One region of the Promicromonospora sp. NPDC052451 genome, then DNA from elsewhere that is predicted to be linked to it. Evidence: riboswitches for the same ligand, from Rfam matches in the RefSeq annotation. Region 1 holds a riboswitch; the other holds the start of a gene.
What was found. A riboswitch is a leader RNA that binds a small molecule or an ion and turns the genes downstream of it on or off. The one in region 1 is predicted to bind cyclic di-AMP.

Region 1 (7,648 bases):
GTTGCTCGGGCCGCATCCGTCGGGGGCGGTCACGGAACGCCCGGCCGCCCGAGGCCGTTCCCGGTCGGCGGGCGGCACGCTGGTGCTGGACGGGGTGTCCGTGCGGGCACCCGGACGCGGCGTGGTCGCGCCCGCCGGGCTGTCGGCGCGGATCCCCCTGGGCGACGGCCGGCCGGGCAGCGGCCGGGTCGTCGCCCTGCGCGGACCGAGCGGGTCGGGCAAGTCGACCGCGGTGCTCGCCGTCCTGGGCCTGCTCACGCCCGACGCCGGGCGGGTCGGCGTGGTACCGGACGGGCACGACGACGGTGCGCTCCGCGACCTCGCCGCCCTCTCCCCGGACGACCTCGACGAGTGGTGGTCCGGCCTCACCTGGGTGCCGCAGCGGCCGGCGCTCCCCCCGGGGCGGCTGCGCGACGTCGTCCGGGACGGCCTGCCGCACCCCGTCGACGACCGGGCGCTCGCCGACGCCGCTCGCCGGACGGGGCTGGACGCCGTCGTCGGCACCCTGCCCGAGGGGTGGGACACGCGGGTCGGGCTCGGTGGCGTGGGACTGTCCGTGGGCCAGCGGCAGCGCGTGGCGCTCACGTCCGCGCTGCTCGACGACGCCGCCGACCGGCCGCTGGTGGTCCTCGACGAGCCGACCGCGCACCTCGACGCCCGCGGGGAGCAGACCGTGCTCGACACGGTGCGGGCCTGGCGGGACGCCGGCCGGACCGTGCTCGTCGTCGCGCACCGGGCGTCGCTCCTGGCCCTGGCCGACCAGGTGATCGACGTGCACGCGGCGGCGGAGCCGACCGCGGAGCTGGCGACGGCCGTCCCCGCCGCGCGCCCGGCGACCGACGGGAGGACACCGTGAACGCACCGGCGACCCGCGACCGGCCCCGCACCGGCTCCCCGGTGCGGGGCGCGGGGAACGATCCGCTGCGCCGCGTCCTGCCGCTGCTGGAGATCCGCCCGGGCAAGGTCGCCGCGGCGATCGCGCTCGGCGTGCTCACCCTGGGCTGCGCCATCGGGCTCGCCGCGGCCGCCGCCTGGCTCGTGGCGCGCGCGTCGCAGATGCCGCCGGTGCTCACGCTCTCGGTGGCCGTGGTCTCCGTGCGGGCCTTCGGCATCGGACGCGGCGTGCTGCGGTACTGCGAGCGCCTCGCGTCGCACGACGTCGCCCTGCGGGGCATGGCCGCCCTGCGCGCCAACCTGTACGAGCGGCTCGCCGCCGACGACCGCCCGGTCACGGTGCGGCGTGGCGAGCTGCTGGCACGGATCGGCCAGGACGTCGACGACGTGGGCGACCTCGTGGTGCGCGCGCTGGTGCCGGCCGGGGTCGCGGTGGTGACGTCGCTCGGTTCCGTGGTGCTGCTGGGTGTGCTGCTGCCTGCCGCGGGGGCGGCGCTGGCGGTGTGCCTGGTCCTCGCGGGGATCGTGACGCCGTGGCTGGCGGCCCGTGCGGCGGCCCGGACCGAGGCGCGGGGTGCGGCGGCCCGCGGCGAGGTGACCGCGCTGTCCCTGGAGCTCCTGGAGCAGTCGGCGCAGCTGCGCGTCGCCGGCCGGTTCGGCGCGCGGCTGCGCGACCTGGACGCCGCGGACGCGCGCCTGTCCGCCGTGTCGGACGACGGCGCCCGCACCTCCGGGCTCGCCGCCGGGCTGGGGGCGCTGGCGCAGGGTCTGGCGGTGCTCGCGTCGCTGGCGTTCGGCATCCCGGCGGCGCTGGCCGGGACGCTGTCGCCCGAGGCGCTGACCGTCGTGGTGCTGACGCCGCTGGCCGTCTTCGAGGCGACGGCGGGTCTGCCCGCCGCGGCGGTCCAGCTGCACCGGTCGCGGGCGGCGGCGGGCCGGCTGGTCGCGCTGCTGCCCGCGGACCCGGGTGCCGGCGGGTCACGGACGGAGGTGAGCACGGACGCGTCCGGCGCACCCGCCGACCAGGACGACCGCCGGCTGCTCGTGCTCGACGACGTCGCCGCGGGCTGGCCCGGCGCGGACGGGCTGCCGCGCGCCGCGGTGGCCGGCGTGTCCCTCGCGCTGGAGCCAGGGTCGGTGGTGGCGCTGGCCGGCCCGTCCGGGGTCGGCAAGACGACCCTCCTGATGACGGCGGCCCGTCTGGTCCCGCCGGTGGCCGGGACGGTCGGCGGGCAGTCGGGCGCGGGCCTGTTCGTCGCCGAGGACGGGCACCTGTTCGACACCACCGTGCTGGAGAACCTGCGGGTCGCGCGGGGTGACGTGACCCCCGAGGAAGCCCGCGCTGCGCTCGACGCCGTCGGGCTGGGTGCGTGGCTCGCGGCGCTCCCCCGGGGCCTGGAGACGGTGGTCGGCACGGACGCGGCCGCGGTGTCGGGTGGGGAGCGGCGGCGGCTCCTGGTGGCGCGCGCCCTCCTGGCGCCGGCCCGGGTGCTGCTCGTGGACGAGCCGGCGGAGCACCTGGACGGCGACACGGCGGACGCCCTGGTCCGCGCGGTCGCGGCGCACGCCCGCGCGACGGACCGGGCGGTGCTGCTGGCGACCCACCGGCTCAGCCCGCTGGCGGTCGCGGACGAGGTGCTGTTCCTGGGTCGCGCCGCGGGCGGAGGCGCGCCGGGGCCGGCCGGCGTCGTCGCACGGGGCCGCCACGAGGACCTGCTCGTCTCGGATCCGGCGTACGGCTGGGCGGCCGCGCAGGAGCGGTGACCCATGGTCGCCGTGCCTGGTGCGGCGTGTCGTACGCCGGGGATCAGGAAGCCGGCAGGCTCTTGTCGAACTTCTTCGCGCGCTGCTCATACCCCAGCCGCTCGTAGAAGGCGTGCGCGCCCTCGCGCCGGAACGCGGAGGACACCGTGATCCGGACACAGCCGTGGGCGATCGCCCAGTCCTCGACGGTCGCCACGAGCGCGCGCCCGGCGCCGGTGCCGCGCTGTGTCTCGTCGACCACGAGGGCGGTCAGCTCGGCCACGGGCGCGTCGAGCTCGAACGGACTGCGGACGTGGCCCGCGGCGAACCCGGCCACCGCGCCGGACGGGCCGTCCACGGCCACCCAGGCCGCGTCGTACGGGCTCCCGGCCACGCGCGCGAACCGGGCGTCGAGATCAGCGGCGGTCGTGGGGTACCCGAGCTGGCCGAGCAGCGGGGCGACCGCGGGTGAGTCGGCCGGGACGGCGCGTCGGATCTGCACGCCTCATCGTAGGCGGCGTGATCGTGGGCGGGGTGATCGTGGGCGGCCTCAGCCGTCGCCCAGCAGCGCCATCGCCGCCGCCCGGCCGGGGATGCCGCTCACCCCGCCGCCGCGCCGGGCGCCCGCACCCGCCAGCAGCACCCGGCGGTGCTCCGTCTCGACGCCCCACCGCCCGGCGTCGTCGGCGGGCTCGGCGAACGGCCAGGCCAGGTCGCGGTGGAAGATGTGCCCGCCGGGCAGCCCGACGTCGCCCTCCAGGTCCACCGGGGTGCGCACCTCCAGGCAGGGCGCGCCGTCGGCGTCGTGCGCCAGGACGTCCTCGACCGGTTCGGCCAGCACCGAGTTCAGCGAGGCGAGGGTGGCAGCGAGGGCCCGCTCGCGGGCCCCGTCGGGATCGGCGCGGAAGAGCCGGGCGGGCATGTGCAGCCCGAACAGCGTGATGGTCTGCGCCTCGGTCGCGGCCAGGTCCGGGCCGAGGATCGACCGGTCGGACAGCGTGTGGCAGTAGATCTCGCTCGGCGGCAGGTCGGGCACCCGGCCTGCGGCGGCCTGCGCGTACGCCGCCTGGAGCTGGGTGAGGGACTCGTTGACGTGCAGCGTGCCGCTGAACGCCGCGACCGGGTCCACGCCGTCGCGCAGGCGAGGCAGCCGGTCGAGCAGCATGTTCACCTTGAGCTGCGCGCCCTCGGGGTGCGCCGGGGACGTGGTGGCCCCCACCGCGTCCCGCCCGTCGGCCGGGCCCCGGCCGGCGGCAGCCAGGAGCCGGTCGAGCTCGGCCGGCGCACACCCGGCGAGCAGGTGTCCGGCGGTCACGCCCCGGGTGCGCCCGTCGGCGTCGGTCCAGGTGACCTCCACGCCGGTGGCCCCGGGGTCGACGGCGGTGACCGTCGCCGAGGTGACGATCGTGGCGCCGGCGGACACGGCGGCATCGCGCAGGGCGCCCGAGACGGCGCCCATGCCGCCCACCGGCACGTCCCAGTCGCCGGTCCCGTTGCCGATCACGTGATACAGGAAGCACCGGTTCTGGCGCAGGGACGCCTCGTCGACGTCGGCGAACGTGCCGATGAGGCCGTCGGTGGCGGCGATGCCGCGGACCACGTCGTCGGCGAAGGTGCGCCGCAGCAGCGCGCCGAGCGGCTCCTCGAAGAGGGCTCGCCAGGCCTCCTCGCCCACGCCGTCGACCACGAGGTCCCGCACGGCCGAGCGTGTGAGCAGGGGTTCGGTGAGCGTCGGCGCGAGGCGGCGGGCGACCTCGGCGGTCGTCGCGTAGAAGCGGCCCCATGCCTCGAAGTCCGCGTCGGATCCGGTCAGGCTCCGGAACGAGGCCCGCGTGGCGGCGTCGTCCCCCGTGTCGACGAGGAGGCCGCCGTCGGCCACGGGCGTGTAGGAGGACCAGCGCCGCCGCCGCAGCGTGATCGGCAGCCCGAGCTCGGTGACCACGCGCCGCGGCAGCAGCGAGACCAGGTAGGAGTAGCGCGACAGGCGCGCGTCGACACCCGCGAAGGGGCGGGCCGAGACGGCGGCGCCGCCCACGTGGTCGGCACGCTCCAGGACGAGAACGGACCGTCCGCTTCGAGCGGCGTACGCCGCGGCGGTGAGGCCGTTGTGCCCGCCGCCCACGACGACGGCGTCGTACCGGGAGTGCAGGCGCGGGGACGTGGTGGGATCGACCATGGCGGACATGGTGACACGGAACTCATTGCCAAGAGAGTTCCATCACAGGACGGTATGTGACCTAATCGTGACATTTGCCAGGGACCCCGGTACGGTCGGTCTCACCTCTCCAGAAGCGGGGAGGTCCAGGTCCGGACGCCGAGCCCTGTCACCGGACCTGAGCAGCTACGACGTGACAGGGGCGGGGGAACCAGGTAAGCCGGGCACGCGAGTGTCCTCGGGGTGAAGCCTCGTACGAGGCCGGGTGATCGAACTCCCCATCCGAACCCGACAGCTCACCTCGTAGGCGTCCGAGGAGATCACTGGTGACCGTACTCACCGACCGCACCCACGACTGGGCGGACGACCAGGCAGACCGTCCCGCCAGCCGGGGCCGGCACCGCGCCGAGGGCCCCGCTCTCACCCCCTTCACCGCACTCACCCAGACCGCTGCCGAGAATGCCGCCCGCACAGGCGCCATCGCGGTCGTCACCTCCGGCATGCTGGCCTCGGTCTTCACCCAGACCGCCCACACCGCGCCCGCCGAGTCGCACACCCAGGCCACGCTCGCGAACGCCACGCCGGTCAGCAACACCGTCGACACCACGATCCCGGCCGGCCTGGCCGAGAACCTGGTCACCAAGGTCAAGGTCACGCAGAACGCCGACTTCTGGGCCGAGAGCGGCCGCGTGTCGGTGACCCCGTACGCCGAGACCGAGGAAGGCATCGCCGAGGCGAAGGCGAAGGCCGAGGCCGAGGCACGCGCCAAGGCCGAGGCAGAGGCCAAGGCCCGCGCCGAGGCCGAGGCCGCCGCCGCGGCGGAAGCAGCCGCCGCCGCAGCCGCTGCGGAGGCCGAGGCGGAGGCCGCTGCGGCAGCAGCCGTGGAGAGCTCCGCCGACCTGGGCCAGCAGGCCGTCAACCTGGCGCTCGAGTACGTGGGCGTGCCCTACGTGTGGGGCGGAGCCTCCCCCAGTGGCTTCGACTGCTCCGGGCTCATCCAGTACGTCTACGCGCAGCTCGGGATCGACCTCCCGCACAGCTCGAGCTCGATGGCGACCGTGGGCTACCAGGTCTCCGCCGCCGAGGCGCAGCCCGGTGACATCGTCTGGACGTCGGGCCACGTCTCCCTCTACGCGGGCGACGGCATGGTGGTCGAGGCCCAGCAGGAGGGCGTCCCCGTGCACTACACGGAGATGTGGCAGAACAACCCGGTCTACATCCGGGTGACGGGCTGACCCTCCAATCCCGGAACGCCCGCCTGGTCCCCCGGCCCGGCGGGCGTTCCGCGTGGTGGGTGCACACCCGCGCCCGTCCGGTAACGTCCCCGGCGTGAAGATCCTCGTACCGGACGTACCGTTCGACCTCGACTTCCCGTCCCGCCTGCCCGACGGCGGAGCCTCCTTCGCGCCCGGCGGCCCCGACAGCGTGGTCGCCTACGCGATGAACGAGCCGGTCCCCGAGGAGCACACCGACGCCGACGTGCTGGTCACCTGGTCCAGCCCGCCGAAGGTCGTCGCCGACGCCGCCCGCCGGCTCACCCGCGTGCGCTGGGTGCAGACCCTGACCGCGGGGCCGGACGTCGTGCTCCGCGCCGGGTTCGCGCCCGACGTCGTCGTCTCCTCGGGCCAGTCGCTGCACGACGACACCGTGGCCGAGCACGCCCTCGCCCTGATCCTGGCCACCGTGCGCCGCATCGACGTCTCGCTCGCCGCCCAGCAGGAGCACCGCTGGGCCAAGGAGATCACGTTCGCCCAGGCCGACCCGGTCACCGGCCGCGAGTACACGCTCGACGAGGCACGGGTGACGATCTGGGGCTTCGGCTCGATCGCCCTGCGGCTCGCCCCGCTGCTGACCGCGCTCGGTGCCCAGGTCACCGGCGTCGCCTCCCGTGCCGGTGAGCGCGCCGGGTACCCGGTGGTGGGCGCGGACGGCCTGGAGGCACAGCTCGCCGAGACCGACCTGCTGGTCTCGCTGCTGCCGGCGCTGCCCTCCACCCGGCACATCCTCGACGCCCGCCTGCTGGGCCTGCTCCCGCCGACCGCGCGGTTCGTGAACGTGGGCCGGGGCGCGACCGTCGACGAGGCCGCCCTGGAGAACGCGCTGCGCTCCGGGCGGCTCGCCGGCGCTGCCCTGGACGTCATGGAGACCGAGCCGCTGCCCGCGGACTCGCCGCTGTGGGACGTGCCGAACCTGATCCTCACCCCGCACGTGGCGGGCGGGCGCCCCCGGCGAGCGGCCCAGTTCCTGGCCGACCAGCTCACGGCCTGGCGGGCGGGCAGCCCGATCCGCAACGTGACGGCGCGATAGCGCGGGGTGGCTCGACAGGGCGGGGGGGCGAGGTGACGGGGCGGGGGCCGTGGCGTCGGCGGGCCCGCGGCGACGGAGCGGACCCGAGGCCTCGGGGCGGCGGGCCCGGGCGGATGCGCTCGACACTCCCGGCCGAGTCCGGCGCGCTCGACGCTCCCGGCCGGGCGGGTGTGGCAGGAGGTGCGCTTCTACCCAGCGATTAGGCCCAAAAACGGCAATGATTCTGGGCACAATCGCTGGGTAGAAGCGCACTCTCTGCGTTCGGGCGTCATCTCGCCGTCTCTGCGCGTTCTGGCGTCATCTCGGCGTGCGCGGGCGGGGCTGGCAGACGGGGCACGTGAACGACGACCGGTTCATGAACGGGTCACGGCGGATCAGCGCGCCGCAGCGGCGGCACTCCTCGTTCTCCCGGCCGTACACGGCCAGCGACCGGTCGAAGTAACCGGACTGCCCGTTGACGTTGACGTACAGGTCGTCGAAGCTCGTGCCGCCCTGGGCCAGCGCCTCGCGCATCACCTCGGCCGCAGCATCCAGCACCCGGCGCACGTC
Region 2 (7,648 bases), on a different contig from region 1:
ACGAAGCACGGCACGGACATCTACCTGACGACCGAGCTCACCCGCCTGCCCGACGCCGTCGCCGACAGCGCCATCGAGATCCCCGACCTCACGGCGATGACTCGCGAGGACGTCGAGGTCGTCTGCCTGCAGAAGCATCTCGCCTGTTCCTTCGAGGAACAGCGGTCGGACACCGTGCCCGACGGGACGGTCCTCTCCTCCGACCCGGCGCAGGGCGCGCTCGTCACCTGGGGCGCCCCCGTCACGATCGTGCTCTCCACCGGCCCCTGACCGGCCGACCACGCGGAGGCCCGCCACGGGCCCGGGCCGCGCGGGACGCTCCTCGTCTCCGCGTAGCCTGGGCCCGTGGCCCATGCCTACCGCACCAGCGCCCCTGTCGACGCGCCCGCCGCCGTCGTCTGGCAGGTCCTGTCCGACGTCGAGCGCATGCCCGCCTGGACGCGGTCCATGACGCGCGTGTCGATCCTCGACGGGACCCGGCTGGCCGTGGGCTCCCGGGTCGAGATCGAGCAGCCCGGCCTGCCCCGCGCGACGTGGGAGGTGGACGGCCTCACCGAGGGCCGCGGCTTCTCCTGGTCGAGCAGCACGCCCGGGGTGCGCACGGGCGCGGCCCACCTGATCGCCCCGGTGCCGGGCGAGGACTGCGAGACGTGCGAGGTGACGCTCGTGGTCGCCCAGAGCGGGATGCTCGCCGGGCTGACCAACCTCGCCCTCGGCTCCCGGATGCGCGAGCTGGTGGACACGGAGCTGGCCGGCCTGGTGGCCGAGTCGGAGCGCATAGTCCGCGAAAAGGACTGACACACCGCGCGCTACCGGCGTGTCACATCATTTCCTCCGGTGTTTCCGTACGCCTCCCAGAACGCCATTTCGCCACCAAGAATGACCCTTGAACTGCGAAAAGGCATTGAGGCGAAAAGTTACGCGCGTTTCGGACAGCTCGATACTTCACAACAACCGTTATCTGATCGAGACAAGGTGGGGACCCGTATGTAGCGTCGGATCCGTTGCGCCACCGGAGGCGCAGCCGCGGTCCCCATTCCCCAGACCGGTACGGGTCCGCGAAACCGGCGACTTGGAGAACTTCGGTGAGTACCACCGTCCGACGCGGTCGACACCGCGCCGTTCACGCTCCTAGCACTCCCCTGATGACCGTGACCCGTACGGCCGCCCGCTCGGGCGCGCTGATCGCGGCATCGTCCGGACTTCTCGCGACGGCCCTCGCACCCAGCGCACACGCCGTCGTGGGAGACGGTTCCCACCGCCTCGCGAGCGTCGACAAGACGGAGATCGCGACGGCACCCGCGGTGCAGGTCGCGACCGACGCGAAGCTGCGGATCGAGAGCAAGGCCGTCAAGGTCACGCCCGCCCCGGAGCCCGAGCCCGAGCCCGTCGTGGAGACCGCCGCGTACTCCGAGCCGGAGGCGGAGGCCGTGGCCCAGGAGGCCGAGCCGGCCACGCCGGACTACGCGTCCGACGGCTCCATCGGCGCCCAGGCCGTCGCGATCGCCCTGCAGTACATCGGCATCGCCTACACGTACGGCGGCGAGTCGCCCTCCTCCGGGTTCGACTGCTCCGGCCTGATCAAGTACGTGTACGCGCAGCTCGGCGTCGAGCTGCCGCACTCCTCGTCCTCGATGGTCTCGGCGGGCTACCAGGTCGCCTCACCCATCCCCGGCGACATCGTGTGGACCCAGGGCCACGTCTCGCTCTACGCGGGCGACGGCATGGTGGTCGAGGCCGCCAACTACGGCACCCCCGTGCGCCACACCGCCCAGTGGCAGGACTACGCGGTCTACATCCGCCCCTACTGACCGACCCCCCGGTGATGTCAGACGCCCAGGTCCCGCGCGGGACCTGGGCGTCTGACACGACCGGTGCGCGTCAGTACGCGACGGCGGCCGCCGCATCGACGATGCCGTAGCCGTACAGCGGCGTCCACACACCGACCAGCCCCAGGAGCGGGTCGCGCGAGGTGTACAGGATGGCGCTCTCGACCTCGTGCATGCTCCGGCCCTGGCCGTACAGCAGCGCCGCGACACCCGCCACGTGCGGCGTCGCCATCGACGTGCCCGCGTACGAGTCGTAGCTGCCCGCACCGCACGTGCTCGACCCCGTGCCCACCGGCACCGTCGACCACACGTCGCCGTCGCATCCCGTGAGACCGCCCGAGCCACCCGGGGCCGAGACGCTCTTCAGGTCGAGCTTGATCGGGAGCTCCGAGTAGTAGGAGTGCACACGGGCCGAGTCCGTGGCCCCGACGCAGAGTGCGACGCTGGTGAACGCGGGGTCGCTGCAGAGCGGGGTCGACGAGTTGCCGGCCGCCGCCACCGTGAGCGCACCCTGCTGGCGCGCGTACGCGATGGCGTCGCGCATCAGGGTGTCGACGCCCAGGATCGTCAGCAGCTGCCCGCCCGGCGCGGTGCCCAGCGAGAGGTTGATGACGTCGGCGCCGTGGTCCGCGGCCCAGCGGATGCCGTCCGCGATGTCCTGGGACGAGCCGGAACCCGCCTCGAGCACCTTGACCGGGAGGACCTTGGCGCCCGGCGCCACGCCGGCGACGCCGATCCCGTTGTTCGCCGCGGCGGCGACGATGCCCGCCACGTGCGTCCCGTGCTCGTCCCCGTCGTTCTTCCCGTCCGGTCCCCGGTAGTCCCCGTTCCCGCAGGGGCGGACGTCGGCGCAGCCGGTGAAGGTGGCGCCGGGCAGGAGCTGCCCGGCAAGGTCGGGCTGCCTGAGGTCGACCCCGGTGTCGACCACCGCCACCACCGCGCCCTTGCCGGTGGAGACGGGCCAGGCGGCCTCCGCGTTGATCTGGTCCAGGCCCCACTGCTTGTCCCGCAACGGGTCGTTGGTGGCGGCCTGCGCACCCGGCGCCATGGCGACCAGCGCCGCCACGGCCAGTGCCGCGGAGGTGGCGGCGCCGACGAGTGACTTCCTGTTCATGTATGCCCCCATTGTTCGCACAGGGACTGGTTTGCCCCTGAACTGGGGCAAACCTAGGGCCAGCAGACCGGGATAGAACAGGGCAGTTCGGGCACCGCGGGTGAAATTTACCCAATCGCAATCAGTAGCGGCCGGGACCGCCGCGGCGTCGACGTCAGGCCCAGGCCTCCGTGAGCTCGGCCTCGTCCGACGCCTCCCGGGACAGCCTCAGTGCCGCGACGGCCGCCCCCAGCAGCAGGGCGACCACCCAGGCGCCGAGCTGGTGCCCCTCGGAGTCGATCGCCGCCGGTGCGATCTCACGCCAGACGATGCGCACGGCCAGCAGCGGGTCCTCGGTCAGCGGCGAGCCCGGCCAGATGTTCTCCTGCACGGCCAGGAGGGCCGGCCCGGCCGCCTGCAGCACCCAGACGGCACCGGCGGTGGGCAGCCACCCCAGCAGCTCGATGGGACGGCTGTCCACGGCGAGACCGAACGCGACTCCCAGCGCCACGGCCAGGATCCACCACGTGCCCACCGGCGACACCGGATGGCCCGGGACGAAGCCCCACACCCACGCGTCGAGGAGCACCACCGGCAGCGCCAGGGCGAGGCCGCGCAGGGGGCCGGGACCGAGCCCTGCCGGCAGCCCCGCACCGAGGCCCACGACACCGGCCACGCCGGTGACGACGAGCATCCCGAGCGGTGCGTCGTCGTCGGGCAGGCCCTCGCGGGTGACGAGCCACCAGGAGGCGCTGCCCGCGGCCCCCATGGCGAGCAGGGTGCCGGTGATCGCGGCGCCCGCACCCGCGCCGGCGGACGCCGGGACACGCGCGGTGACACCCGCGAGGAGCCCGCCCATCAGGGCCATGACGACCAGGCCGACCACGCCGTCGTCGCCCTCGAACGGAAGCGGCAGAAAGCCGGCCGGCCCGGGCGCCACACCCTCGGCCAGGCCTGTGACCTGGTAGGAGACCTGCACGATCCACGGCAGGAAACCTCCGGCCCACCAGGCGAGTGCGCTGAGGGGAACGACCCACCAGGCGGAGATCCGATGCTCGCTGTCGCCCATGCCGCCGAACCGTAGCGGATCTATGTGATGTCGGTCATAACGCAGGAAGACCGAAACGGCGTAAATCTGCGCCTTCGTTGGGTCAGACCGTAATGCGTAACCCGATCGTGACTTTTTCGGTGAACGTGTGTACTTTGACTTCTGCTCCACCGCATCGGTGGAGCCGTGAGCCGGGCGCCGAATCCTGTCACCGGCTCATGACCAGACGTCGAGACAGGAGCGGGGGACCCACTTCCGGGCGACAGCACCATCGTCGCCCTCGGGGTGAAGCCGGACGGAAACCCCCCAGTAGCCGTGCGGCCGGGTGTGCACTCCTCACCCGAATCCGACAGCTGACCTCGCAGGCGGTACAGGAGACCTTAGGTGACGAACTCCACCCGCGGCCGGCATCGTGACAGCCGGCCCGCTCAGACACCGCTGACCATCCTCGCTCGTACCGCCACCGAGAATGCCGGCACCGTTGCCCGCCGTGGCGCCATCGCCGCCGCCGCCGGCGGCGTCCTCATCTCGACCATCGCCACCACCGCGCACGCGGCGCCCGCGATGGACCTGAAGACGGACGTCAAGACGGCCAAGCTGAACTCGACCGACCTGCAGTCCCTCACCGCCGTGGCCAAGCAGGCCGTGGCCGCAGCCCCCACCGTGACCGTCCCGGCCGACGCGAAGATGCCGATCGAGATGGAAGCCCTGGGTGCCGACGGCGAGAAGGGCGAGGGCCCCGCCGTCGTCTCCGTCGACGCGCCGGACCCGGTCCCGGTCGGCACGCAGGCCGTCAACATCGCCTTCAACTACCTGGGCATCACGTACGTCCTGGGCGGCGCCTCGCCGTCCGCGGGCTTCGACTGCTCGGGCCTCATCCAGTACGTGTACGCGCAGCTCGGCGTCTCGCTGCCGCACCAGTCCGGCGCGCTGCTCGGCTCCGGCTACCAGGTCACCTACCCGGAGCCCGGCGACATCGTCTGGACGCCCGGACACGTGGCCCTCTACGCGGGCGACGGCATGATCATCGAGGCCTGGGCCGCCGGCATGCCGGTCCGCTACACCGAGATGTGGCAGAACAGCCCGACCTTCATCCGCGTCGTCTGACGCACCGCTCGTGAGGCGCCGCCTCCGTACCGGGTCCCCGCCCGGTGCCGGAGGCGGCGCCTCACGCGTTCCCGCACCGCCACACCGGCGGGCCGGCTCATCCGGGCCAGGCGCAGTGCTCCCCGACGAAGTCGTAGAAGGCGGAGCGCGCGGCGTCCGGCATCGGCACGTAGACCGTGCGCTGCGGGACGCCGTCGACGCTGGCCGACACGGGAAGGAACGTGCCGCGCTTGTCCTCGGCCACGGCGTGCACGTCGCAGCGCGCGGGGACGACGGCGAGCACGACGGCGCCCGACCGCTGCCCCGCCAGGTCGCGTCCCACCCAGCCGGAGGCGCCGTCCGCCGGGTCGGGGTTGCTCATCAGGGTGGTGCCCGCGATCCGGTCGACGGTGACCGCGGGACCGCCGTCGACCGGCTCGATCCGGAGGGTGACCAGGGCGGTCAGCTCCCCGTCACGGGTCTCGACGCGCACCTCGTCGTCGACGGCGAGGCGCACGCCCGCCGCCACGGCGGCCACCGCGCAGTCCGCCTCGTGGTTGCGCGCCAGGTGGCCCACGGGGTCGCCCACGTCGTCGACGACGACCTCGGTGGGCGGTCCCGCGTCGTCCCCCTCGCCGAGGGCGAGCGTGATCGTGGCGGACGGCGTCCTGCTTGCCGTGGGGGACGGCTCCGGCCGCGGTGAGCCGGCCGGCGCGGGCGTGCTCGCCGGATCCGTGCAGCGCGCCTCGCCCAGCCCGACGTAGACGGCGCGCGTCGTCCCGGGACGCAGCACCAGCGTGCGCCCCTCCTTCGTGGGGTGGGACGGCCCGAAGCCGTCGGCACGCAACGCCCCGGACAGCAGCGTCAGGGTCTCGTCGGAGTCGTTGGTGACCTCGAGCCGGATCTCCCGCGTCGCGTACTGCTCACGCCCCTGCGCCACCGCGACGCCGAGGTGCCCGACCACGTCGTCGGGTACAGGGCCCCGGGTGGACGACGGCCCGGGGCCGCCGGACGTGCATGCGACGGCGGCCGCGCCGATCAGCGTCGCCAGGAGGACGACGGTGCCGGCGCGGCCGCGGTGCGTCGCGGTGCGAAGTCCTGCGATCAAGCGTTCTGACGCCGACCGAAGATCGCCTGGACGATCAGGATCACGATGATCGCGCCGATCACCGAGAACAGCCAGCTCTGCCACGACCAGAACGCGTCGAAGCTGATGTTGAAGATGAGCCCACCGAGCCAGCCGCCCAGCATGGCGCCGAGCACGCCGAGCAGCAGCGTGACCCAGAAACCGCCCGGCTGCTTGCCCGGGAGGATGATTCGGGCGATGACGCCCGCGATCAGGCCGAGGATGAGAAAGGCCCAGAAGCCCATGGCGTTTTCCTCCAGAGTGGTATGGCTTACGTGCGACTACCTCAGCACTGATCCCGCCGACTTGCCACCGGACCCGCCGAATCAGGTCTATATCGGGACATTACGCGCACCAGGTCGCGATACGTCAGCGGCTATAGTTCGGCCGGGCACGCGGCGGGCAAGGCCGGGGCAGGGGGCTCCGGGCACACGAGGAGATGACGACGGATGAACCGGGAGATCAGCGCGTCGGCCGGGCGGCGGACCTGGCGGGACGCGCTCAGGGCGTTCCTCGAGCAGCGGTGGTTCACCCGGCTGGTGCTCGGCGTGATCCTGGCCAACGCCCTGGTGCTCGGCGCCGAGACGATGGTGACCGGCACGGCGTTCGAGGTGCTGCGCGGGATCGACCACGCCATGCTCGCGTTCTTCGTGGTCGAGCTGGCGCTGCGGCTGGTCGCCACGGGACGGCGGTTCTTCCGCGACCCGTGGAACGTGTTCGACCTCGTCGTGGTCGGCGTCGCGCTGCTGCCGGCCACCGAGTCGCTGTCCGCGCTGCGTGCCCTGCGGGTGCTGCGGGTGCTGCGAGTGGTCACGGCCGTGCCGGCGCTGCGGCGCGTGGTCGACGGCATGCTGCGGGCGGTGCCGGGCATGGGCGCCGTCGGGGCGCTGCTCGTGCTGGTGATGTACGTGTCCGCCGTCATCGCGACCGGGCTGTTCGGCGAGGCCGCGCCGGAGTACTTCGGCAACCTCTGGACCACGCTCTTCACGCTGTTCCAGGCCATGACCGGTGAGGCCTGGCCCGACATCGCACGCGTCGTGATGGAGACCCACCCGTCAGCGTGGATCTTCTTCGTGCTCTACATCCTGGTGGTCAGCTTCGCGGTGCTGAACCTCTTCATCGCCGTGATCGTCAACGGCATGGAGGAGATGTCGGAGGAGGAGCGCGAGGACGACCTGCAGAAGGACGAGCGCCTGGACGCCCTCGCGGCACAGAACCGCGAGATCCTCGCCGAGCTGCGCGCCGTCCGCGCGCGGCTCGACGAGGACGGCGACGCCGCTACCCCCGCACCACGTTGACCAGGTGCGGCGGTCGCACCACGACCCGTCGCACCACCCGGTCCCCCAGGGCCCGGACCACGGCCGGCCGGCCCAGCACGGCCCGCTCCAGGTCCTCGGCCGTCACGTCGGCGGCCACGGTCAGCCGGTCGCGCACCCTCCCGTCCACCTGGACCACCGCCTCGACCT

Region 2: it holds a riboswitch for cyclic di-AMP, as region 1 does, so the genes downstream of both, ACIG47_RS01410 (C40 family peptidase) here and ACIG47_RS12890 (C40 family peptidase) in region 1, are expected to answer to the same signal.

Annotation. Positions count from the first base shown of each region.
Region 1 is NZ_JBIUAP010000006.1:214,725-222,372, forward strand. It holds gene cydD (thiol reductant ABC exporter subunit CydD) at 1-856, shown strand, start outside; gene cydC (thiol reductant ABC exporter subunit CydC) at 853-2,658, shown strand; gene ACIG47_RS12880 (GNAT family N-acetyltransferase) at 2,702-3,139, opposite strand; gene ACIG47_RS12885 (phytoene desaturase family protein) at 3,188-4,813, opposite strand; cyclic di-AMP (ydaO/yuaA leader) riboswitch at 4,940-5,118, shown strand; gene ACIG47_RS12890 (C40 family peptidase) at 5,119-6,027, shown strand; gene ACIG47_RS12895 (NAD(P)-dependent oxidoreductase) at 6,122-7,099, shown strand; gene ACIG47_RS12900 (DNA-formamidopyrimidine glycosylase family protein) at 7,397-7,648, opposite strand, start outside.
Region 2 is NZ_JBIUAP010000001.1:321,737-329,384, reverse strand. It holds gene ACIG47_RS01435 (PASTA domain-containing protein) at 1-270, shown strand, start outside; gene ACIG47_RS01430 (SRPBCC family protein) at 346-798, shown strand; gene ACIG47_RS01425 (C40 family peptidase) at 1,146-1,811, shown strand; gene ACIG47_RS01420 (S8 family serine peptidase) at 1,882-2,943, opposite strand; gene ACIG47_RS01415 (hypothetical protein) at 3,098-3,991, opposite strand; cyclic di-AMP (ydaO/yuaA leader) riboswitch at 4,157-4,353, shown strand; gene ACIG47_RS01410 (C40 family peptidase) at 4,355-5,077, shown strand; gene ACIG47_RS01405 (hypothetical protein) at 5,175-6,164, opposite strand; gene ACIG47_RS01400 (GlsB/YeaQ/YmgE family stress response membrane protein) at 6,161-6,427, opposite strand; gene ACIG47_RS01395 (ion transporter) at 6,632-7,480, shown strand; gene ACIG47_RS01390 (class I tRNA ligase family protein) at 7,461-7,648, opposite strand, start outside.